DNA from 2 places in the Faecalispora anaeroviscerum genome. Region 1 is predicted to be linked to the other one. Evidence: a T-box and tRNA genes for the amino acid it is inferred to sense, from the RefSeq annotation. Region 1 holds a T-box; the other holds one or more tRNA genes.
What was found. The T-box of region 1 lies ahead of tyrS (tyrosine--tRNA ligase). A T-box ahead of a tRNA ligase gene usually reads a tRNA of that ligase, here a tRNA-Tyr.
Positions count from the first base shown of each region.

Region 2: it encodes a tRNA-Tyr, which carries the amino acid that the T-box ahead of tyrS (tyrosine--tRNA ligase) is inferred to sense. The anticodon was not compared.

Region 1 is NZ_CANOOQ010000001.1:839,164-851,193, forward strand. It holds gene dxs (1-deoxy-D-xylulose-5-phosphate synthase) at 1-690, shown strand, start outside; gene QOS46_RS04145 (TlyA family RNA methyltransferase) at 687-1,508, shown strand; gene QOS46_RS04150 (NAD(+)/NADH kinase) at 1,505-2,362, shown strand; gene QOS46_RS04155 (arginine repressor) at 2,364-2,819, shown strand; gene recN (DNA repair protein RecN) at 2,826-4,514, shown strand; T-box leader at 4,545-4,792, shown strand; gene tyrS (tyrosine--tRNA ligase) at 4,854-6,083, shown strand; gene QOS46_RS04170 (YfhO family protein) at 6,205-8,868, shown strand; gene QOS46_RS04175 (spore photoproduct lyase family protein) at 9,099-10,100, opposite strand; gene QOS46_RS04180 (ACT domain-containing protein) at 10,311-10,778, opposite strand; gene dapB (4-hydroxy-tetrahydrodipicolinate reductase) at 10,778-11,548, opposite strand; gene dapA (4-hydroxy-tetrahydrodipicolinate synthase) at 11,633-12,030, opposite strand, start outside.
Region 2 is NZ_CANOOQ010000001.1:2,625,049-2,637,078, reverse strand. It holds gene QOS46_RS12960 (S-layer homology domain-containing protein) at 1-3,950, opposite strand, end outside; gene QOS46_RS12955 (hypothetical protein) at 3,966-4,178, opposite strand; gene QOS46_RS12950 (GHKL domain-containing protein) at 4,478-5,764, opposite strand; gene QOS46_RS12945 (LytR/AlgR family response regulator transcription factor) at 5,761-6,498, opposite strand; tRNA gene QOS46_RS12940 (tRNA-Tyr) at 6,959-7,043, opposite strand; tRNA gene QOS46_RS12935 (tRNA-Thr) at 7,104-7,179, opposite strand; gene QOS46_RS12930 (RNA-directed DNA polymerase) at 7,684-9,756, shown strand; gene QOS46_RS12925 (KAP family P-loop NTPase fold protein) at 9,931-11,757, shown strand; gene QOS46_RS12920 (hypothetical protein) at 11,759-12,030, shown strand, end outside.

The sequences.
Region 1 (12,030 bases):
TTGCAGCGCAGCATCGACCAAGTGATTCACGATGCGGCTTTACAGAATCTGAAGGTAACGCTTGCTATCGACCGGGCGGGAGTGGTGGGGGAGGACGGCGAAACCCATCAGGGCCTGTTTGACGTTTCCCTGCTCAGCGCCATCCCCAACATGACAATTTTTTCCCCGGCCTATCATGCGGAACTGGAGCTTTTTCTGCACCAGGCAATTTATGAGTGTCCCGGAGTCACAGCGGTGCGCTATCCCCGAGGGGGTCAACTGTATCAGCCGGAAGATTTTACCGTTTCGGGCCATTCCTTTGATGAATACGGTGATCGAGAGTCGCCGGTGGCACTGGTGACTTACGGTAGACTCTTTTCCATGGCCTGTCTTGCGGCAAAAAAGCTGCGGCAGGAGGGGGTTCCCGTCCGGATCATCAAGCTCAACCGAATTCACCCGGTCGACCCGCAGGCAGTAGAAGCTTGCATGGGCGCGCAGCACACCTTCTTTTTTGAAGAAGGCATCCGGCAGGGCGGGGTAGGCGAGCATTTTCTGTATCTGATGTACCAGAAAAACTATGCAGGGAAAACAACCCTGCAAGCGGTGGAAAACCGTTTTGTCAAGCAAGCAACCATGCGTCAGTCTCTGGCTGAGCTTCAGCTGGACAGTGAAAGCATGAAAAATAGCATTCAAACGGAGTATCAAAAGTGACAGAGAAAAAAAGACTCGACACCCTCGTATTTGAAAAGGGCTTTGCGGAAAGCCGGGAAAAGGCAAAAATCCTGATTATGCTGGGGAACGTTTATGTGGATCACCAGAAATCGGATAAACCGGGTACCATACTCCCGGCCGACGCGGCCATAGAGGTGCGTGGGCAAGGACTGAAGTATGTCAGCCGCGGAGGGCTCAAGCTGGAAAAAGCAATCGAGCTGTATGCCCTCAACCTTTCCGGCCTCACTTGTATGGACATCGGCGCTTCCACCGGCGGCTTTACGGACTGCATGCTGCAGAACGGTGCTGAAAAGGTGTATTCCGTAGATGTCGGTTACGGTCAGCTGGCGTGGAAGCTGCGCACAGATCCCCGGGTAGTGAATCTGGAACGAACCAACGTGCGCTACCTGACACCGGAGCAGGTACCGGACATCCTTGATTTTTTTAGTGTGGATGTATCCTTTATTTCTCTGACTCTGGTACTGCCGGTGGCCAGAACCTTTCTTTCTGAAAACGCGCGGGCACTTTGCCTGATCAAACCGCAGTTCGAAGCCGGACGTGAAAATGTCGGAAAAAAAGGTGTGGTACGCGACAAGGCGGTTCATGAACAGGTGATTTTAAAAATTCGAGATTTTGTCCTTGCGCACGGGTTTTCCGTGCTGGGACTTACTTTTTCCCCGGTCAAAGGCCCGGAGGGGAATATTGAGTATTTGATTTATTTGCAGAAATCGGAGCATCCGGAGGACCTCAGAGGGCAGTCTGTGCCGGACTTGGTCGAGCAGTCCCATATCCAGCTAAACGGCGGTGATACACATTGATTGCAGCAATCATCCCCAATCTGACAAAAACAAATGCGGATCAGGTAACGCAGGATCTGGTCAAAGAGCTGCGCCGCTTAGGCATCCACGTCTGTATGGACGCCACTCTGTATAGCAGCTTTCCATACCGCGATATTGAATTTTTTGAGGACTTTTTCGGCATGATAGCTGCATGCGACCTTGTGATTGCCGTAGGCGGCGACGGAACGATCATTCACGCGGCCAAACATGCCTCTCGAGCCGACAAACCGATTCTGGGCGTCAACGCCGGCAGAATCGGGTTTGTCGCCGGATTGGAGCCGAATCAACTGCACCGTTTGCGTCAGCTGCTGGATGGCAACTACAAGGTTGAGCGTCGTTTAATGCTCGAGGCCTCTTTAAAAAGCGAGCAGTACCAAAAGGTGTATTACGCGCTCAATGAAGGGGTAATTTCCCGAGGCTCACAAAGCAGAATTCTCGATTTTCAGGTTTCTTATAATGGGAACAATCTTTGCCACTACCGCGCGGATGGCCTGATTGTCGCAACGCCTACCGGTTCCACGGCATATTCCCTTTCTGCTGGCGGTCCGGTGATCGAACCGGCGATGCGCTGCCTGCTGCTGACTCCGATTTGCCCGCATTCCCTGCTGACACGCTCGGTCGTGTTCGGTGAAGATACCACCTTTCACATCACCGCTGTACCGAATGGGCAAAGTGAAATGTTCTTAACTCTCGACGGCGAAACAACGATTCCTGTAACAGAGGACGAATGCGTGCGCTTCCAAAAGTCTGCCCGGTCGGTCAGGTTGATCGACCTGAAATGTCAAACCTTTTATGAAGTCGTGAACGAAAAACTTTCAGAACGGAGAGCGTGACATGAAAACAAGACGTCATACGAAAATTCTGGAACTGATCAGCGAATATCAGATCGATACGCAGGAGGAACTCCTGCGCCGCCTGAAAGAGGCTGGCTTTGATGTAACGCAGGCCACCGTATCCAGAGATATTAAAGAGCTTCGCCTTGTTAAGATTCTGTCTGCAGACGGAAAGTACCGTTATGCAAACAGCCAGGAGCCGTCTCGAGATATTTCCGGAAAATTTTATTCGCTGTTTGAGGATTCCGCCGTGGATGTAGACAACGCCATGAACCTTGTAGTCGTCAAGTGTCTGACAGGAATGGCCAACGCTGTCTGCGCAGCGCTGGACAGCCTGCGCTGGGAAAAGGTGGTGGGCACTGTGGCCGGTGACGACACCGTACTGGTTGTGTGCAAAACACCGGAAACAGCGCTCGAGCTGACGGAGGACCTCAAAAAACTGATTGCTGGCAGGTGACAACAGATGCTCTCGCAGCTATATATTGAAAATGTTGCGGTCATTGAAAAATGCGGGCTGGATTTTAACGCCGGCTTTAATGTGCTGACCGGAGAAACCGGCGCCGGTAAATCCATCCTCATCGACTCGATCGGTGCGATTCTGGGCGAGAGAACCTCGCGCGAGCTGATCCGCACCGGGGCCTCCTCCGCTTTTGTCAGCGCGGTGTTTTCCGCACCGAACGGCCATGTACTGCAAAAGCTCACGGAGCTCGGCTATTCTGCCGACGAAGAGGGAAATGTCCTGATTCAAAGGGAAATCAGCCAAACGGGGAAAAACACTTGCCGCATCAATGGCCGGCCGGCCACAGTTTCCGTGCTGAAAGAGGTTGCCCCGTTCCTTGTCAATATTCACGGGCAGCATGAAAGCTACCAGCTGCTTTCACCAGATCTGCACATCCGCTACATAGACCGTGTGGGTGAACTGCTGCCGTTACTCGACGAATACCAGCATGCTTACCGGAATATGTGCCGCATTCGAGACGAACTGCAGGCGTTTGATCTGGACGAATCGCAGAAGGAACGCCGGATGGATTTGCTGAAATACCAGATTCAAGAGCTGGAGGAAGCCGCTTTGCGCTCAGGCGAGCAGGAGCAGCTCGCGGCCAAGCGCACGCTATACCGCAACAGCGAGCGTTTGGCCGAGCAGTTCCAGAGAGCCCGCGCTTTGCTCGATGGGGAAGAAGAGGGCGGCGTTCTGTCTGCCGTGTCGCAGATTAATTCCGCTTTAATCGACGCTGTGCGTTATCTGCCGTCGATCGAATCGCTGGCTGATCGTTTTCAAAATGTGGAATATGAGCTGCAGGATTGCAGTGCAGAGCTCAACAAAACTGCGGAGCTTTTGGACTATGACCCCGCGGAGCTGGAAGAGATTGAGAATCGGCTCGATTTTCTGTACCGGCTCAGCCTGAAATACGGCGAAACCGAAGAGGATATGCTGAACTACCTTGAAAACTGCCGCGCAGAGCTTCAGAACATCGAGCTTTCTGAGGAACGTTTGGCCAAGCTGAATGAGGAATATGAAAGCGCCAAGGAAGAGGCGATTCGCCTGGCCAAGCTTCTTTCTGCACAGCGCAAAAAGTCTGCCGGCGGATTCATTGAAAGCGTTAAGCAGGAGTTGCAATTTTTGAATATGCCGGGAGTTTCTTTTGAGGTGGAGCAGGAGCGCTGCCCTCTAAATGTAACCGGCTGCGACAAAATTCAGTTTTTGCTTTCCACTAACCCGGGCGAACCACCAAAGCCGGTTGCGAAAATTGCGTCCGGTGGCGAGCTGTCGCGCATTATGCTTGCGATTAAAACTGTGCTGGCGGGGAAAGATGAGGTAGATACTCTGATTTTTGACGAGGTGGATACGGGCATCAGTGGCAGCGCCGCGCAAAAGGTGGGCCTCAAGCTGCGCCAGGCGGCCAAGGGTCGCCAGGTGATCTGTGTGACTCACCTGGCGCAAATTGCTGCTCTGGCCCAGAACCATCTGCTGATTCAAAAACAGCAGCAACAGGATCGCACCTTTACGGAAATCACCCCGCTGGATGCCGAGGGCCGCGCCAATGAGCTGGCCCGTATCATGGGTGGTTTCCCGGTTACGGAACTGATGCGGGAAAATGCCCGCGAAATGCTTCGGCTCGCGAAGCAGTCACCGGGGAGCGCCAGGACTTGACAACGCAAAAAACATTCGTTATAATGCAAATCAATGGCGAAGAAGGAAAAAAGTACGGGAAAACAGCCGGCACAGAGAACCTGCGGTTGGTGCAAGCAGGGGCGGAGACTTCCCAGAAATACATTCCGGAGCTGTCGGGCTGAGAAAGCGGTAATTTTACCGGAGTTAGGTTCGTCCGGGTTGCGCCCGTTAACGCGTTTGGGTAGCTTTTACCCGTGAGGCCGCCGCCGTGAGGCTGCGGTAAACTGAGGTGGTACCGCGGAATTTCCGCCCTCTGCAGGAGAAAAACGCAGGGGGCTTTTTATTTTCCCCCTACAAACTGAATTGGAGGAAATTAAGATGGGAGTATTTGACGAACTGGAAGCAAGGGGCATGATCGCCCAGATCACGAATGAGGAAAAAGTAAGAAAGCTGCTGAATGAGGACAAAATCGCTTTTTACATCGGTTTTGATCCGACGGCAGACAGCCTACACGTGGGGCATTTTGTGCAGATCATGGTGATGGCGCATATGCAGAGAGCAGGTCATACGCCGATCGCGCTGTTCGGCGGCGGAACCGGCATGGTCGGCGATCCCTCCGGAAAGAGCGACATGCGCAAAATGCTGACCAAAGAGGATATTGACCACAATATTGCGTGTTTTCAAAAGCAGATGTCCCGCCTGATCGATTTTTCCGGTGGAAAAGCGATTATGGCGAATAACGGTGATTGGCTACTGAACCTCAATTATATCGAATTCCTGCGTAAGGTCGGCGTGCATTTTTCTGTTAACCGCATGTTGGCTGCGGAATGTTATAAGCAGCGGCTCGAGAGTGGATTGTCCTTTTTTGAGCTAAACTATATGATCATGCAGAGCTACGACTTTCTGGAGCTTAACGAGCGTCACAACTGCGTTCTGGAAATGGGCGGAGACGACCAGTGGAGCAATATTATTGGCGGCGTAGAGCTGTTGCGCCGGATGAAGAGCAAAGAAGTCTATGGAATGACCTTTACGCTGCTGACCACCAGCGAGGGGAAGAAGATGGGAAAAACGGAAAAAGGCGCTGTGTGGCTGGACCCGGAAAAAACCTCGCCCTTCGATTTTTACCAGTACTGGCGCAATGTTGACGACGCGGATGTGATCCGCTGCATGAAGCTGCTGACCTTCCTGCCGCTTTCTAAGATTGCGGAATACGAGGCAATGACCGGCAGTGAGTTGAATCAGGCCAAAGAGGTGCTGGCTTTTGAAGTGACGAAGCTGATTCATGGGGAAGAGGAAGCCGTAAAGGCACAGGAGGCCGCGCGCGCCCTGTTTGGCGGCACAAGGAATTCAGACAATATGCCCAGCACGGAGCTTTCCGTTTCTGATTTGACAGACGGCTCGATCAATATTTTGGAAGTAATGATGAAATCCGGCTTAATCCCATCAAAGGGAGAGGGCCGCAGATTGATTCAGCAGGGCGGCGTTGCGGTAGATGACCAGAAGATCACCGCAATTGATCATGTTCTGACATCCTCTGATTTTGAAAAAGGCTTTGTTATTATCAAAAAAGGCAAAAAAGTGTTCCACAAGGTTATTCTTCAGAAATAAAGAGAGCCACCTAACTAACGTTTCATTTTAATTTGCTGTTTCTTCCTCTTCCTTCGGCAGGGGAAGAAACAAGGTGTATTGAATGAAAAATATTTTTAGAAACAGAAACGGGGGAAGAACCATGAAACGACGCTGCTGGCCCGCTCCGATTGCGACGGCCGGACTAACTCTGTTACTGTTCTTCCTCTTTCATTTGTATCCTTTCGAGAATCAAACTTTAGCCTGGTGTGACATGAAGCAGCAGGTGATTCCCTTTCTGCTCGATTTTCAGAATATATTAAATGGAAACGCCGATTTTCTCTTAAACACGCAGAATGCGGGTGGAATGAGTTTTTTGGGTGTTTTCTTCTTTTTTGTCTCAAGTCCGTTTACATTTTTGGTATTGCTGGTTCCGGCAGAACAGATGTATTTGTTCGCAAACATCCTCGTTCTACTGAAAATGGCGCTCTGTTCGCTGACTGCAGCGATCTTTTTTCGACACCGCTTTTCAAGCCTCAATACCACGCAGCTTTTGGCTCTTTCGATCATGTATGCCTTCGGCGGATACACCATGCTGTATTTTCAAAACATGGTATGGCTCGATGTAATGGCAATGTTTCCCATTCTGATGATTGGGTTGGATCGATTGATCCGGCAGCATAGGCCGCTTTGCTATACACTAAGCCTTGCAGCCATTATGGTTCTGAATTTTTATCTAACCTACATGGTTGTTATCTTTGTGGTTCTGGCATTCGGGATTTACCTGCGCCTGACGCAGGAAAGAACGGAAGAAAGAAAGCAATCTGTTCTACTATTGGGGATTTCCACCGTCTGCGCGCTTCTGGTAACCGGTGCAGTTTGGCTGCCATCTCTGTTTCAGTATCTATCATCCGCACGTGCTGTGGGGCTGATCGAAAGCATTTCCTCCGGCAGTTTTTTCACCAGCTTTTATACCACACTACCCATTTTGCTTTGCAGCTCGGGAGTGATTGCGGCACTGGCATTCTTGAACCCGGTCAAATGCTGGCGCGACTCTCACATTCGCAGCCTGCTGATTCTTTGGGTGCTTCTGACTGTTCCGTTGTTTATTGAACCGATCAACAAAATGTGGCATACAGGCAGTTATCAGGCGTTTCCGGCCCGCTACGGGTATATGACGGCGCTTCTCGGCCTGCTATTTCTGGCCAAGGCGATTTCCGACCTGAATCAGGAGGAGGGGCGCTTTCTTCATCAGGGTTGGCCGGGGATCGGCATCGGTGTTTTCCTTTTGGCCTGCATGTCTTTGGTGGCGTATCTACTGCTCTATTACCGCTACCGTGATCTGAGCATCTACACCCGTACCCTTTGGCTGGATGAAACCGCCGTGTTCTATTTCCTATTATTCACCATACTGGCGATTCTGTGCTATTATTTGGTTTTGTATTTGTACCGGCACCAATATCTGACCAAACGGTATTTTTCCCTGTTTCTTTTGCTGCTGGCCTGCTGCGAATCCCTGTTTTCCGGCAGTGTTTTTATCGGCTCGGCGGCAAATCCGGTGTCTTTTTACAGCTCTGTATTTGATCTGAAAGATAAAATACACGATACAAGTATGTACCGGGTCAAAAACGGCCATAAATACTTTGACGTCAACCTTCTGGGCGGGATCAATTACCCGACGCTCAATCACTATACTTCTCTGACAGACGAAGATTTTATGTTCACGATGAAACGGATGGGCTATTCCTCTTACTGGATGGAGGTTAGCTCCCATGACGGCACCGAATTGACGGATGCTTTGTGGGGAAACCGATACACCGTCAAACGAGAATACGAAACGACCCATCGCGATAATGTCATTTACCAGAACGATCGCTATGCTCTTGTGAAGAACAAAGAGCTGCTGTCCTTTGGGACTGTGATTCAATCCGGCAACATCAGCGAATTAAAGGACCTGCCTAACATGACCCGCCGCGGGATTCAGCAATACCTCTTTACGAAGGTATTTGGTTCAGAGGAACAGCTGACGGAGGAATATGAATCTTCCTCCGCAACCAATTTGTTTATGTACGACACCGGCTCTCAGATGGAGCTGTTACGGGAAAATTCCGAAAAGGACGGCGTTTTGGAATACCACATACTGGTGGAGGGAACGCAGACCTTGTATTTGGATTGCTTTGATCAGGTCACCAACCATCTGACCGAACCGGCCTATAAAAGCCTGCGCGTTTCGGTCAACGATGAAACTGTGGCGTATCAATACCCAACTCAGCAGGAAAACGGCCTTTTGAATCTTGGTACCTTCACCGATCAAGCCGTCGACATCCGCGTTACGGTTCTGCGTGATTTCCATGCGAAATCCTTCGGCATATTCGGTATGAACCTGGAAACGCTCGATACAGCCGCAGCCTCTGCACCCAAGGTGCAGTTGACTCAAAACGGGAACTGCATTTCCGGAACCGTACAGGCCTCGGGCGAAAATCCCTATTTGCTGCTGCCGCTCTCGTACCAGAAGGGATATTCGGTTCAGGTTAACGGAAAGGCCGCCGAAGCATACCAGGTATTTGGCGACATGATGGCCATTCCTTTGGAACAGGGAGAAAACAAGGTACAGCTAACATTTGTACCGCAGGGCCTGAAACTTGGCATTCTTCTTTCGGCTTTTGGCATCTTCACTCTCGTGGGATTCTGGATTCTTTTGAAGCGGGAAGGCTATCATTTTTTGAGGCCGATGGAGCCGTTGGCTTTGTGGGCTTACCGAATTTTGTTCTTTGTGATTCTGACCGGAATTTATCTGTTCCCGCTTGTTGTTTACGCATTCGGGTAGCAGGGCAGAGGGCTGCCGCTTTTCATCTTAGTATGGATAAAACGACAAAAACAGATGATCGAACGGAATCGTATAAAAGTGGCCACTCGCAATGAAGTGACCCTTAAAAATGAGACCGATATTTTAAATCCAGCAGCTGAAAGGGCTTGTTGTCTGCATTTCACAGACAACAAGCCCTTTCGGCTACAATAAAATCGGGTGGCATAATGTCAGCATTCATCGTAAATAGTCTATGAAATATATAAGATTGACATACTTGGCAACTCTTTAGACAGCTTTTCCCGCAAAAAAAGCTCAGCTTCTCCGCGTATATCATTTCGATAACAGTATTTACCACGCCCACGTCCTGTCATCGTATCCCGATTAAGCAGTTTTACGCCATTGGGAAACGCATCCGTATTAATGGCATTTTGAACGAAGCTGTAAGTCATCAGTATGATTTCGATAAACCCGTTTTGTTTGACTCTTTGGCTCAGTTCCTCTGCCAGCTGTTCGATCAGTTCCCCATACAACCGCTTCCATTCCGGAACGAGAATGACTGGCGCAATTAACATCCCCGCCGGATATCCTGCATCCGCCATTTCATTCAGTGCGTGGATTCGTTCGCGCAGCGGCGAGGTACCCAGCTCTATACGGCGTATAATCTCCTCCGGGTTTATACTCATGCGAAATATGGTTTTGCCTTTGTGATCAAGACTCAGTAATGGTTTTACCAGATCAAATTTTGTAGGGAAGGTAAGATGCCCTCGGCCTTCCCGCGCAAAACGCTCTATAGTATCAATCAGATTATCAGTAACAGCATTTTCCAACACCAAATCGCTGTTGCTGCCAATTTCAAAGGTCTGAGGCACAGGTGCTTCGGCATCCTTTTTTAGAAGTCTGTCCAGCATTTGCTCACGATTAACGAACAAACGCAGATAAGCACATTTGTTATAATTGCATACCAGATAGCAATACAGGCACATGGCTCTGCAGCCGGAAGATGTGTATGGCACCAGCCAGTCAGAAACTTTAGAATTCGGCACATATTTATGTGTTTTTCTTACGCCGATAATCAGATGCTGTTTCAGCTTTGGGAAGTCCCGGTTTTCCGCTGCCGTCAATTCCGGTATTCGGTTATGACTCTCAATTTCAATCCAAGGCAAGCTTTCATATTTAGATTGGAGCATTTTTCCCAATTCATAATGAAGTGTTGCCGGTTCGTAATATACCGCATCAAAGCTTATCTCCACTTTAAATCCCTCCTCTGTATTCAGTTTTCCCAAAACGGCGGATTATAGCAGTGCAAGGGTTTTGTGCTTGTACGCATAGTTTTGAATAGAATCTGTAATGATACCCATTATGTAACTGAAGCTGAACTGCAAAGAAAAGCACCTGAAGCTTCCTTAAAAAAGATGCTCCAAGTGCTTTTTGATTTTTAAATCCGGAATTCTCCCGAACAATTAATCCTGCGGTTCTCTCATGGCCTGCTCAATGGCGGCCAGAGTCTCCGGGTAATCCGCAAAGGTAACCAGCAAAGAGACCTCTTCTTCCGACGTGGTGATAATCCGCACATCGGTCGAAACACGGGCGGCGGCCGCAAACACCGCAGCTGCAATTCCGGGTGTATGCTTCATTCGCTGATCGGTAACGGTAATCTTGCTGTTGCCGCTGCTGACGATCATTTTAATTTCATGCCGAGACTGCAGTTCAGATGTGAATTGCAGCATTCTTCCTAAATCTTCATCCGCAATTGTAAACGAAAGCGAGGTGAAGGCACCTTGTGTGGGGGACAGGGAAATCATATCGACATTTACTCCCAGCGCCGCGATCTTCTCGAAGGTTTCCGACAAAAAGGCAATGTTCGCTGAGCAATTCTGTAAAGTGATTAGTGTAATCTCACTGGACGAAGCAACCGTCGCTCCTGGCATTATGATTCCTCCTTATGATCGGCCAGCAGGTCGCTCATATTATATAGACCCGCAGGCTTACCAATTAAGAACAGAGCGGCATTGATAGAGCCTGTCGCAAAAATCTCTTTGGACTGCGCCGAATGGGTGATGCTTAAAATCTCGTCGGGGCCGGCGAACAAAACCTCATGTTCCCCAACAATGGTGCCTCCTCGAACAGAATGCAGACCGATTTCTGTTTTGCTTCTCTTCTTGCGCTGAGAATGCCGGTCATATTCGTAATGAGGTTCGCCTTCTACTACGGAAGAAATTGCGTCGGCAATCATCAGTGCGGTGCCGCTGGGAGCATCTACCTTTTGGTTATGATGCTTTTCGATGATTTCCACATCAAACTGGCCCCACAGTACGGACGCGGCCTTTTTCGCAAGCTCGATCAGCAGGTTGACCCCAAGGGACATATTGCCGGAATAAAAGATCGGGATGCTTTCAGCGGCTTTTTTGATCTGAGCCACCTGATCCTTCGAATAGCCCGTGGTGCAGATGACCATCGGCATTTTGCGGGAAATCCCCAGCTCCAGCAGGGAAGAGAGAAGAGCGGGATTGGAAAAATCAATCAAAACATCCGCCTCGCAGCTGATCTCGGCTGGAGTAGAAAATACAGGAAATTCCTTCTCCACGCCGATAAAAGCGTCAATTCCCGCAACCGTAATGCAGTCGGGGCGGGTCTTCAGCCCGGCGGCAATCTGATTGCCCATTTTTCCGTTGCACCCGCTTATGATAAATCTAGTCATTTTATCATTCCATCCTTAATTTGCTTGTCATTTCTCCCCCGCCGTAGACGGGGGAGAAATGCTGATTTTCACTTTTGAAAAGAATCAGATCAGACCATGCTTTTTCATAGCGGAAACCATCTTTTCGCGGTTTGCATCATTCATGGCCACGAGGGGAAGTCGGCATTCTCCGCTTTCAAATCCGATCAGACTCACCGCTTCCTTCACAGGAATGGGGTTCACATCCACAAACAAAGCATTCATCAGGTCAAGATATTCCAGAGAAAGCGCGCGGCTCTTCGCAAGGTCGCCATCAAAAAAGCTTTGGCAAATATTGTGCATCAAAGCGGGGCAGATGTTCGCCATAACCGAGATGATTCCCTTGCCGCCCAAAGAGAGGATCGGCAGTGTCTGGTCATCGTTACCGGAGTAAATGTTCAGGTTATCACCGCACAGAGCAGCTGTTTGCGCAATAGAAGAAATATCTCCGTTTGCTTCCTTCG
Region 2 (12,030 bases), 1.8 Mb from region 1:
GTAGAGGTGTTGGAAACGACGATTGACGCCTTCGCCAACCCTACGTTTTTAATGGAACCGCTGGTCATGCCAAACAACCCGGCATAGACTGCTTCATTACCCGCGTAAATATCCACCGTCAGCCCTGTGATGGTATGCCCCTGTCCGTTAAAGCTGCCGGTAAAAGAGTCTGCGCCTGTTCCCACCGGTGTCCACAGAAAGTTAGACACATCAATGTCATCGGCGAGAAGGATCGTGTAGTCAAGATAATTCTTGCTGCTCGCCGACCAGAACGCCGCACCCTTTGCGGTTTTGATGGTGAGGGTCTTTTTAACGGAATCGAGCACATAGTCGGTATTGGAAGCCGCCGCCGGAGAAGCCGACGCGTACTCCGCCGCCGTGGGAAGAGAAGATGGTACAATGCGAATGTATTTGAAGGATGGAATATTGATATCACTCAGCGTATTCCTTACGGCATCCGTACCGCTCGCAAATCTGCTTGTCATAACTACAGGTGCAGGCTTGTAAAAATATAAAATTGGCTTTTTATTTATAGCGGCAGAGCCTTCTGATGCGCCGTCATTATCGGTGGTGCTGGCCGTCACGGTTCCGCCCGATATCTCAAAGCTATTATTATTAGAGATAAAAATACCGTAGCTTTGGTATTCCGCCGCGCCACTGGTGGCGGATAGGCTGGCACTGTCTTTCACTTTGGTGTAACCGAAGACGTACACACCGTAGCTGCTCCCATTTTCTCCTGTTGAAGTACCGCCGGTGACGTTAACGGAGGCGCTCCCTTGAATGGTAAGGGCATCGCCAACCAGAACACCCCAACAGTTCCCATTTGTTGCGTTCCCGCTGTTGACGTTAACGGTAGCATCGTTTTGAATGCTAAGGCTATTTGTGATATACAAACCGTAGCCGCCGCCATCTGAAGTATCTCCGCCGGTAGCATTTAAGGTTCCGTTACCCATTATCGTTAGGTTCCCATCGTTGTATACAGCGAAGCTGCACTTGCCGCTGGACGGGCTAATTCCGGTAATCGTGTTATCATTTTTTAGTTCTAAGTTTAAATTACCCTCTGCATCAATTCCGGCGGGACCGTCGAAATTCTCTATCAAATGACCGCTGGTAATCGTCGCACCGTCTAATGTGAGAGTATTGGTGTCGTGGTTGTAGGTGACCGTACCCGTAATGCCATCCCCTGTAATTCCATTGGAGTTGGCACTGGTAACTTGAACATTACCTACCCAAACGTTATATTTCGTAGCGGGCGCTTCCCACTTTTCACCGAACACGGGGTAACCCTTGTTTACCGGGTCGCTTGTGCTGTCGGCTTGCCATGTGTAGTAGTCACCGCTGGCTTTGGCGCCAACCCAGGCGTTGAGGGCGGCGAGAAGACCATTTCCATAGGAAAGGGTTTGGGCACTGCCGCAGTTATCGGCGGTGCCCGCCGTCAGCACACCGCCGTTATCCGAAAAGGTTCCGCAGCCGGTGGTAGTGGCTGATCCATAAAAGTTAGTGGTTACCTTACTTGCATTTGTGGAATAGCAATTTGTTATGGTTGCGCAGTTTTTGGCGCAGATGCCTCCGGTAAGGGCTTCGGTTGCGCCGGTCGCAGAAGAAGTGCCGATGTTGTAGCTGTTGGCAATGGCGCCACTGTTGTTGAATGCGCAGATACCGCCGGCATAGGCGTAGCCCGGACTCGCGTTTGTTGAGTTGTTCGCAGCGGTAACAGCGCCGCTGTTCCGGCAGTTTTCGATTGTGCCACTATTTAGAGCGGCAATCCCCCCGCCTTTGGCATTCGCATAACTGGAGTTTCCGCTGGTACTTACCGAAACGGCGGCGTAGTTGGCGCAATTGGCAATGGTGCTGCCCTCGGTATTGTAGCCGACAATTCCGCCAGCGTAGCACTCGCCCGACACATAGCTTGCCGTCACGCTGCCCGAAACTGTAAGGTTTTTGATGGTCGCACCGCTTGCATAGCCGAACAGTCCGGCGTATCGTACGTCTGTAGTATTTATTGTAAGGCTGCTAATGGTATGCCCCTGTCCGTTGAAGCTGCCGGAAAAAGAGCCATCGTCTGTTCCCACCGGCGTCCACTGGAAAGCAGACACGTTGATGTCCTTGGCAAGAAGGATCGTGTAGTCAAGATAATTCTTGCCGTTTGCCGACCAGAACGCCGCACCCTTTGCGGTTTTGATGGTGAGGGTCTTTTTAACGGAATCGAGCACATAGTCGGTATCGGAAGCCGCCGCCGGAGAAGCCGACGCGTACTCCTCCGCCGTGGGGAGAGAGTCAGGCGGAGTGTCTCCGGTAACCTTTACTTTAATAGTATAATTACTGCTTTTGTCATTATCATCTATAAACGTGGCAGTAAATATATAAGTTCCCGTTTCTGTTGCATAAAAGTAAATTTTCTCCAGAGTATTAGATCCAATTCCGAAAGAATTATCCCCATATGGGATTAATTGGGTTTTCGCTGAATCCCAGTATAAGTTTGCAGTTTTGCTTCCATCTGTTGGTTGTGTAAACCCTTGCGAAGCAACCATATTATCCACTTGAGGGTCCCCATAAATAGGTAGAACCTTAATCTCGAGCGCCGTATTCTCAGCAACGGTGAAAATAATGGGTTCTATAGCGACATACTGTAAATTGGTTGAAGTCCCTGTAAATGCTGTCGCGCTGGCAGCATCTGTTCCAGCCTTGACCGTATAGCCATCACCCACGGTAATTGTGCCTCCGCCGTATTGGGTGGCGGAGCTGATGGCAATACCCCCATTACCGCTGCCGCTTCTGGCGATAAGGGTAGCCTCACCGGAGACATTCACATTGCCAATGATACCTATACCGCACAAGCTCATTCCTTGACCACTTGTACCGCCGGTCACGGTAAGCGTTGCCGTGCCTGTGACGGCAATATTCCCGCTGATGCCGCAGCCGCCCATTGCACCGTAGTTCGTATCAGGGTCGGTTTCTGATCCTCCGGCACCGCCAGTCAGAGAGCTGTCCACAATAACATTCAAGGTTACTGTGCCGGTTGTCACGGTCAAGGCAGCCGCACCGTTATCACTCCCGGCACCTTGCGGTGCAGTAATGTTTACGCCGACAAGGTTCAGCTTGACACCATCGGCGGTGACTTTAATCACGTTGGAGGTGGAAGTCTTTCCATCAGCCATTCCAACGGTATATTCCCCCGCCGTGCCAAACGTCAGCACGCCGTCATTATGCGTCGGCGCCGCGCCATCTTCATCTACGCTGACAGAAAAGTCGCCGTAGGTAACGGGCGTACCCGTTCGCAGAGCCGTCATCAGGGGCTGCGTACCCACCGTCACAGTAATCTCAGGCAGATCGGCGCTCACCGTATAGCCTTCTATTACCGGCGTAAATACATACTCACCGTTTTCATTTCCGTTATATTCCGGCTCGGACGTCCATGTCACCGGAACGTCCACACTCGTTTCTTCCCATTCGGGGTCGGCCGATTCCTGCTGCTCATTCACATTCCCTTGTATGGCAGAGCTGGTGGTTGCCACTGTGGAATTACCCGATGTGGAATCCTCTTCCGGGTTTTCTGAATTGATTACAGGTTCCTGGGAGGTACCGCTATCGTCCGCCTCCTGCTGGTCATTCACATTCCCTTGTACCGCAGAGCTGGAGCTTGCCTCTGCGGAATTACCCGATGTGGAATCCTCTTCCGGGTTTTCTGAATCCTGCGCGGGTTCCTGGGATGTACCACTGTCCGCAGCCGCGGCTGTTCTCACCGTTGCCGTTAGGGTTTCAGGAAGCCCTAAATCCTCAATCGCTGTGCCGGTAGCTACCGACTTTTCTGTTTCGTCAAGCGGTGCAAAGGCTATAATTTCCCCACTTGCGCTCATCGAAGCATTTGCGTCTTCCGCCATAGCGGCAACCGGCAGCAATGTCAGTACCATGCAAACCGAAAGCAAAATACTTAAAATTCTTTTTCCCATTTTCTTACGACCCTCCTATAATATCTTTTTCGGCCAGTAGCACACGCCCACATCCAACGCGCGGGGCTTGTCCAGATGAAAGTCGGCATACCGACAGTACCAGCACTGCCGCAGACCCCTCGGTGTGTCGGTTCTCGGTTCAAAGGCAGGGCAAATCTGCTTTGGCCACACATTTCCCTCGGAATTGGGGACTTTCAGCGGTACATCTTCACGCCTGCGTTTTTCCATTCCGTCATGCTCCTTCCGGCGAGAACACAGTGATATTTTTCTGAACACTTCGGCTTGCCGATTATTTTATATTGGCAGATTCAAATTTCAATTGCCCAGCTTCTTCATCGCTTCAATCATTGGGAGCTACCGGTCGGTTTCAAGCCCTGATCACCCAATGAAATCTTGCAAATTTCTGTTTAGATATTAATCCAAAAAATAAAAAAAATGAGCCTTTACACTTAAAAGACTCATTTTTACACTTAAAAAGTAGCTATTCAATTAAAATTTGCTCTTGACAAACAAAAGATTCCGTATATTTAAACCAGAAGGCGTACCTGAAAAACACCAATTTCGATTTTATACAGCAGCTCTCCATCATACTTTTTTGCAAAGGCAATGACGCTCTTGCTGCCGATTCCATGGCCTTCTTCGCGGGCAACAGGATAGCCGCTTTCATCGAGTACGGTATCCTCGGTGCAGGAATTTTCTATTTCCAGTAACAGCCGCCCCACACTTCGGCAGGTAAAACGGAGATAGGGATTTACTCCGTCAGCCAAACATCCACAAGCCTGAATGGCATTTTCCAATAGGTTTGATACCACCATGGAAAGCTCCAAGGAATCTACGGTTAGCTCTCTTGGAATATCCAGTTCAATCTCTGTGGGAATACCTGCCTGCTCTGCAACCCCTGCATAGTGGCAGACAGCGGCGTTGACGGCGGGGTTTTCACAGTAGACCTTGCTGATGGTGTGTGTCGCTTGATTTTGATTTTGCAGCAAAGCGGCGGCCTCGTCGGTTTTTTCCTGCTCCAAAAGCTCCAGAAGCACATTGTTAAAGTGGCGGCGGTCATGGGCAGCGCGGCTGTTCTTCACCGACACCTCCTCCATCAGTTTCAGACGCCGAGACATATTGCCCGCGGCCAGTTGCAGGTATTCCCGCTCCGCCTGCATTTTCTGATTTTCTTCCTTGATCCGATATTCTCGCATAAGATTTTTGAGGGAGAGGAGAATGGAGCCGTAGGCGGCAAGCCCGATAAAAATCACCAGAAGCAGCGGTATGGCCTGTTCCGTCAGCATCACGATAATATCGTCCGCAGACAAAACGTAGTAATTAAAGGTGATGTAAAGCCCCAGCGCCACGGCGAAATATGCCGTCCAATGCTCCACCGCCTGCCGATACAGCGGACGTACATACCGCGACAAAATCAGCAGAAAAGCTCCGAATAGAATTAAGCGCAGCAGCGAGTTGGCGTAGAGGGGATAAGGCAAATACCTGCAGACTTCGAAGCTAAGGATAATTACGATGTCGCTGATGTTTTGGACGGTGATATAGGAAAACAGCCACTGCATGAAGGTGTCTTTGAATAATGGCCGTACCGCAAAGCAAAGCACTGCAAACAGGATAATATCCAGCTTTGAAAGCAAGGTCAAATTGCCGCTGAGATAGCAATAAACCGCTGTACCCAAATCAGCTGCAAGAACGCCGAGCATGGTCAGCAGTGTAATTTTTTTAGAATACTTCGGCTGCAAAAGCGTCATCATCAGCAGAACATTGGCGGTAGTGGAAATCACCGCTCGCAATAAGTCAGGAAAAATTTCTATCATTGCCGTCCTCCCTTTGCCATCAGGTAGTCCATATAGGTATCCCTCACCGCAGCGTATTGCTTTGCCGTAATGGGGACGGTCTTGCCGCCGCACAGCGTAAAGCTGTCCTTGGCAAAGCGTTCCACCCGCCGCAGATTGACCACAAATGAGGTATGGCATTGCAGAAAATGCCTGTCTTTCAAAATAGGCAAGGTGTATTCCGAAAATTTCTCCCGAATCGTGCGGCTTTGCACTTCCTCACCGTTCTTTAAGCTGAAAATGACAGCGTGACTGCGGTATTCACAGCAGTCCATATCCGACAGCTTGATCACCCGCAGACTATCGGCGGTTTTCACAGTAAACGTCTTCTCTTCGGCTAGGTCTGCTTTGGAGATGGCGAGGGTCAGCGTATCAAACAACTGCCGCTTATCAATTGGTTTAATGAGATAATTGATGGGGCTTGCGGCGTATGCCTGCAGAGCAAACTGAGGTTCGGTGGTGGCATAGATAATCTGTGCCTCGCAGTCAAGGCGGCGAATTTCTTTGCCTAACTCCAAACCGTTCACCATTGGCATGACAATATCCAATATGTAAAGATGGAAGCTCTCTGTTTTAAGGGCAGTCAGCAATTGATCCGGATGAGAAAATTCTTTCATTTCCGCTTCCAGTGTATGGGTGTCAAGGTATTCTGTTATGTGTTCGTTGATGATTTCCAGTTCTCTCGGCTGGTCATCGCAGACAGCAATATGTAGCATGGCAATCACTTCCATATGGTATGTTCTTTTCGAGGATCGGTAGGCTTTTTGCATCAGATGGAATAACCCAAGAGCGCCCGAAATGCGCCGGGATACGCCCGGCTTAGCAGTATTGATGCACGCGCCGTTCCCATATTCCCCATAAGTATTAAAATACCGAGTATATTATATACGAATATCCGTATGGTTTCAATAACATACCTAAAAAGAAGATGATGTGCGTCAGCACAAGCAAATTTTCAAATGCTGGTACATAATTGCTATGTGGGAAAAAAAAAGACATCCACAGGTAACCAACCGTCTGCAAAACAGTTGGCTACCATGCGCCCTAAGGGTCTCTGCGACCACTTATGACTTGTGAATGCCGTTTGTGCGCTGCTATTCTAGTACGCATAATGGAGATACATATCTAAATAGAAAAGCAGATAATAAAAGCATTCCTGCTCTTATTATCTGCTTTTGGTGGAGGAGGGTGGATTCGAACCACCGAAACGTAACGTAACAGATTTACAGTCTGCCCCCTTTGGCCACTCGGGAACTCCTCCATATTACCTTTTATCTCAAACAGATCAAGTGCTTGTCCCGTTCAGCTGAACGCCGAAGCGTGGAGCTGGTGGACGGATTCGAACCCCCGACCTGCTGATTACAAATCAGCTGCTCTACCAACTGAGCTACACCAGCATTTCTGAAATAGAATGCTTGAATAATATATCACTTTAATGTAATTTTGTCAACATATTTTTTGAAAAAATCGTTTTTTTAGAGAAAGGCGCAGAAACTGCACTGAAAATCCTATTTGAATAGGCTTGATAGAAGATTTGTTGCACTCTCTGAGTACAGTATTGCTTGGATGCAATAGATATTTCGTACTGCGAGGTGGATACCTTTGGATACCCGTGGATACCAAAGCTCTCTCACTCGTGTGCTGCACATACTTACTCGGAGTTATATTCTATTAGAAATATGTATAAAAATGGAATAAATTCTTATTTTTAGTTGATTTGCAAGATATAAGAAAGTAAAATAGAATTAAAGTTAAAATTTGGAATTTATTACTTATTATAGCAATTAGACGAAGTTTGCACAGCTTAGAAAATATTCCGTAAAGAAAATGCTAATATTGCATATTTTGATAGAACTTGTTGGTACGAAAGGAAATATATTTAATGGAAGAGGTGGATCAGTGTGTTTTCAATTAGGGATGTGGCTAAGAAGGATAACCTGATCCTTGCATATAATCGCTTATTAACCAATCCCGAAAGCACCTACAAGAACTTCTTTAGAGATACTTATTCAACCTATGGAATGGCTGTTGAAGAGAACATCACTTTGTTAAGGGATAAAGTAAAATCAGGATATCTGCCAATAAATACAATACGGGTGTTTATGCCGAAGGCAAATGGTTTAAGCAGAATGTATACGTTGATGTCAATTGAGGACCAAATTGTATACCAAGCATACGCAAATGTCTTAGCAGAAGCACTATCGACAATTTTAAAGGTTAAAAAAAGATATAGAAAGAGCGTATTTGGCAACCTATATTCCAACAATCAGAGTCTCTTTTTCTATCAGAAATGGCAAGATTCCTATAAAGCGTACACTAAGGCTGTTATCAAGGCATATGAAGAAGGAAGCAAATATATTGCGTCCTTTGATCTTACTGCCTGCTATGACAGCATTAATCATCATTTGCTTCGGACTGTATTGAAGGACAAATGTCGATTTAGCGATACTTGTGCCAATTCGTTCATTCAATTGCTAGAACAGTGGGAGTCATCGAATGGGTTGGAGCTTGCTACAGGAATACCTCAGGGGCCTCAAGCGTCTGGTATAGTTGCTGAAGCTGTATTGGCTGAATACGATTCATATATCGAAGAGTTGCAAAAAGAAACTTCCTTTCGGTATTTTAGATATGTGGATGATATTCGGATTCTGGCTGATAATGAAGAAACAGTTCGCTGGGTATTGTTTCTTCTTGACAAGAGGAGCAAGGAGCTCGGATTATTTCCGCAGTCATCTAAAATTACCGTTCATGAAATTTCAAATATTGATGATGAGATCAAACGTATCAGTAAGCCCCTATTTGAAGATGAATTTGATCATGAGAAAAGGGCTGAAATCGCAGTAAATGCTATAAAGCGATTAATTAAGGAAAACCCTGCCGATCTTACAACCATCAAACGCTACTTTCAATATGTCAAGCAAGATGCAAAATCAAATAAGCTTGCCATTGCTACAGTTCAGAGATTTCCAAATATGATTCATTCGTTTGCATTTTACATACAAAGATATCCAAGGAAAATCCCCCCCACCCTTAGTGATTTTATTTATGGATGCTGTCAAGATAAAACTCAGCAATTTTCTTCTGGAATATTGTTGGAGGCAGCTATTGGAAACTTAAATTGTAAAGATGCAGATAGATTTACAGAGCTAGCAAAAAAATTGCTCAATGTCGATAAGAAACACGCGTTTATAGTTGATAGCAGGTATCGTTCGCAGCTATTGGCATTCATTCTTCTTTACGATTCAAAATTTGGCATTAGGCAGAAGAACTATGTTATGAAAAGCAATTGGTGGGTTAGAAGCAAGTTTGCTTATCAAGCACAAAAACACGAATTGGCAGATAAGCTTGGTGCGACTTTCTTGGAAGATTACATTAAAGCACCAGAATGTGAGTTGGCTACGGCTGGTGCGAATTGCTATTTGTTAGCGCCTGTACCCAATCAATTACCTCCGGTTAATGCAATTTCTCCATATGCACAGAATATATTTAAACGAGCCAAAATAATACAGCGTAATAGATACTCAAATAGTCAAATAACTCGATATCTATACGAGTTAACAGGTGTTCAGATGAAGTTCCAATGGAAAAAAAGATTCGGGAAAGAGCATGATCAGATTGAGCGGACACTTTTTACGGCTTTAGGTTATTGGAAAACGGATCTCACAGCATTTGTGAACCTTTGGGATACAATTGATGATAGAATTTGCAGTCTTCTTAAAAATGATCATGCTGAACTCGGCGGATATATCCTTGGGAAAATTGGTGGAATTGAAAAGAGCAAAGGTTTTATTAATTATATCCCCAAATTTCATAAGATGTGTATGGAACTGCATCAACTTAGACTTCATTCACATTTATCACATTCAGAAATAAAGAACACTCATCAGTATACAGGTCCAGTCCCTCAGGGCAAGCGAAAGCCAATTTTAAAGTTTATAGTCGAAGGAATCCAAGAGCTAATTCTGTTTTGGTAATCAGCGTTTTTGCAGTATAAATTCGTCATTAAGAACAATGATTCAAAACGGATAATGTCAATTGCTCGATTTGTTTATGATGGACATGCTGATTGTAGCAATACTATGAAGTTGGATTTTTATATATAGCAATGAAATTGCTTATGCACCGAATGGAATAAGGAGAGTGACATTATGTGGCTAGACAATGCATCTGATATCGATATTCTATTTTATGGGCCTTATGCTAAGCTGATTGCTGACATTGCGAAAGATGAGACCAACAATCCCCTTACCATAGGAGTTTTTGGACTTTGGGGTGCAGGCAAATCAACATTATTGAACCTAATTGACCAACAATTAACCAAAGAAAAAGAAAACATAATCTGCGTGAAAATTAATGCATGGATGTTTGAGGGATATGAAGATGCAAAAACCGCATTAATGGAGGCGCTTCTAAAAGAACTATATAATAAGAAACCGTTTGAGGAAGTTAAAGATAGTATTAAAAAGTTATTTCAGCGCGTTGATCTTTTTAAGCTTGCAACGTCAACGGTTTCTATAGGTGCGTCGGTTGTAGCAAGTGTGGCAACTGGGAATCCATTACCTATAGCAATGAGTGTCCCAAGAAATGTAAAAGAAGTTGCAGAGGTATTAGAATCTGCTGCAGAAAAAGTCTCAGATGAAAAAGATGCATATATTAAGAATGAAACAACTGTAGATAACATTAGAAATTTTAGAAAAGACTTCGAACAGATGCTAATAAATGCTGATACAAACAATGTAGTAGTGATAGTTGATGATCTCGATAGATGTACTCCAGAACGGATAATTGATACGCTAGAGGCGATCAAACTATTCTTATCTGTTGAACGTACAACATTTATCATTGCTGCCGATGAGAATGTCATACAGTATGCAATTAGGAAAAAATACCCTCATATCGACGGATCAGATGTAGAACTATCAACGGAATATATTGAAAAAATAATTCAGCTACCAATTTACATCCCAGAGTTGTCTTCAAAGGATATAGAAAATTATCTGTTGTTACTGGTCACTCAAAGGTATCTCTCATCCAACGATTTCAAATCATTGCTGGAAAAAATTCACGCCGAAAAGTACATAGTTAGGGATGCTCGTATTACCCTTCCAGAAATGAAATTACTGATTTCGAATTTACATCTGGAATATGCCCCATCAGAAGCAAAATTCATGGAAGATGCTAATATTATAGACAGTATCAGAGACATCGTTTCTTCTATGTTAAAAGGAAATCCAAGGCAGGCAAAGAGATTCTTGAATACTTTTATCACTAAGAAATCGCTTGCTCAAATGTATTATGGAAGCGATATTGATATACGCATCCTTGCAAAATTGTTGGTGCTACAAAAGTTGGATTCGGATTTGTTTAATCAACTTAATGAGTGGAACAAGGAATTTACACTTTGCAATGATAAATTTAAGACAATGTATGATGCTGTGATGGCAAGTACAAATAGTGTGGAGTATACAAAATGGGCAATTCCATCAATTAAAAAATGGCTTGAATGCGAACCGAAAGATTTTTATAGCCAGCGGTTAGACAGATACTTCTATTTAACACGTGAAAATCTGGCTGGAAATATCATTGATTCGCAAAATTTCAGTATTCAGGCCCGTCAGGTTTTAGATCAACTGGGATCAGTTAAAGAAGGTACAATCAGTGGGATCATGGAAGCAATGAAAGCATTATCTCCGGTTGATATTGATAATGTTTTCTCAGTTCTACTTCCCCGCATAAGGAACGGGTTGCTTGGCTATTTTGTTATAAAAGAGCTTTTCTTAACATTTACTCCATACCAAGACAAGATTTTAGATGCTGTCGGCAATGCAAAACAGACGATTACCCTTGCTGACTCTATTTATTTATCAGCAATGTTTAATGCAAACACCACTAAGGTCTTGCCGATGCTTGAAAGGATAAAGGGTGGCAGATTGAATGCAAAATTGTATGATAAGATAATTGGAAAGAAGGGGTAATATGGGGACTTCAAAAGGATACATTCCTCCTACTCGTATACAATGGACTCAGGCAAAACGTGCGGTTACACAAATGTTGAGTGATAATGATTCTGCATCTATTGCTAAAGCGGGAAGTAAATTTGCTACGGCCATGAAAGCTGACACTACCTCTGGCAGTACATTTTCTCATGCTGTCTCTGGAATCTTAGGTCTGTCAAAAAATATTGCAGGCCATGGAGCGGCATACGCATTAAATCAAATCAATAGACCCGACTTGATAGGAAAGCCCCC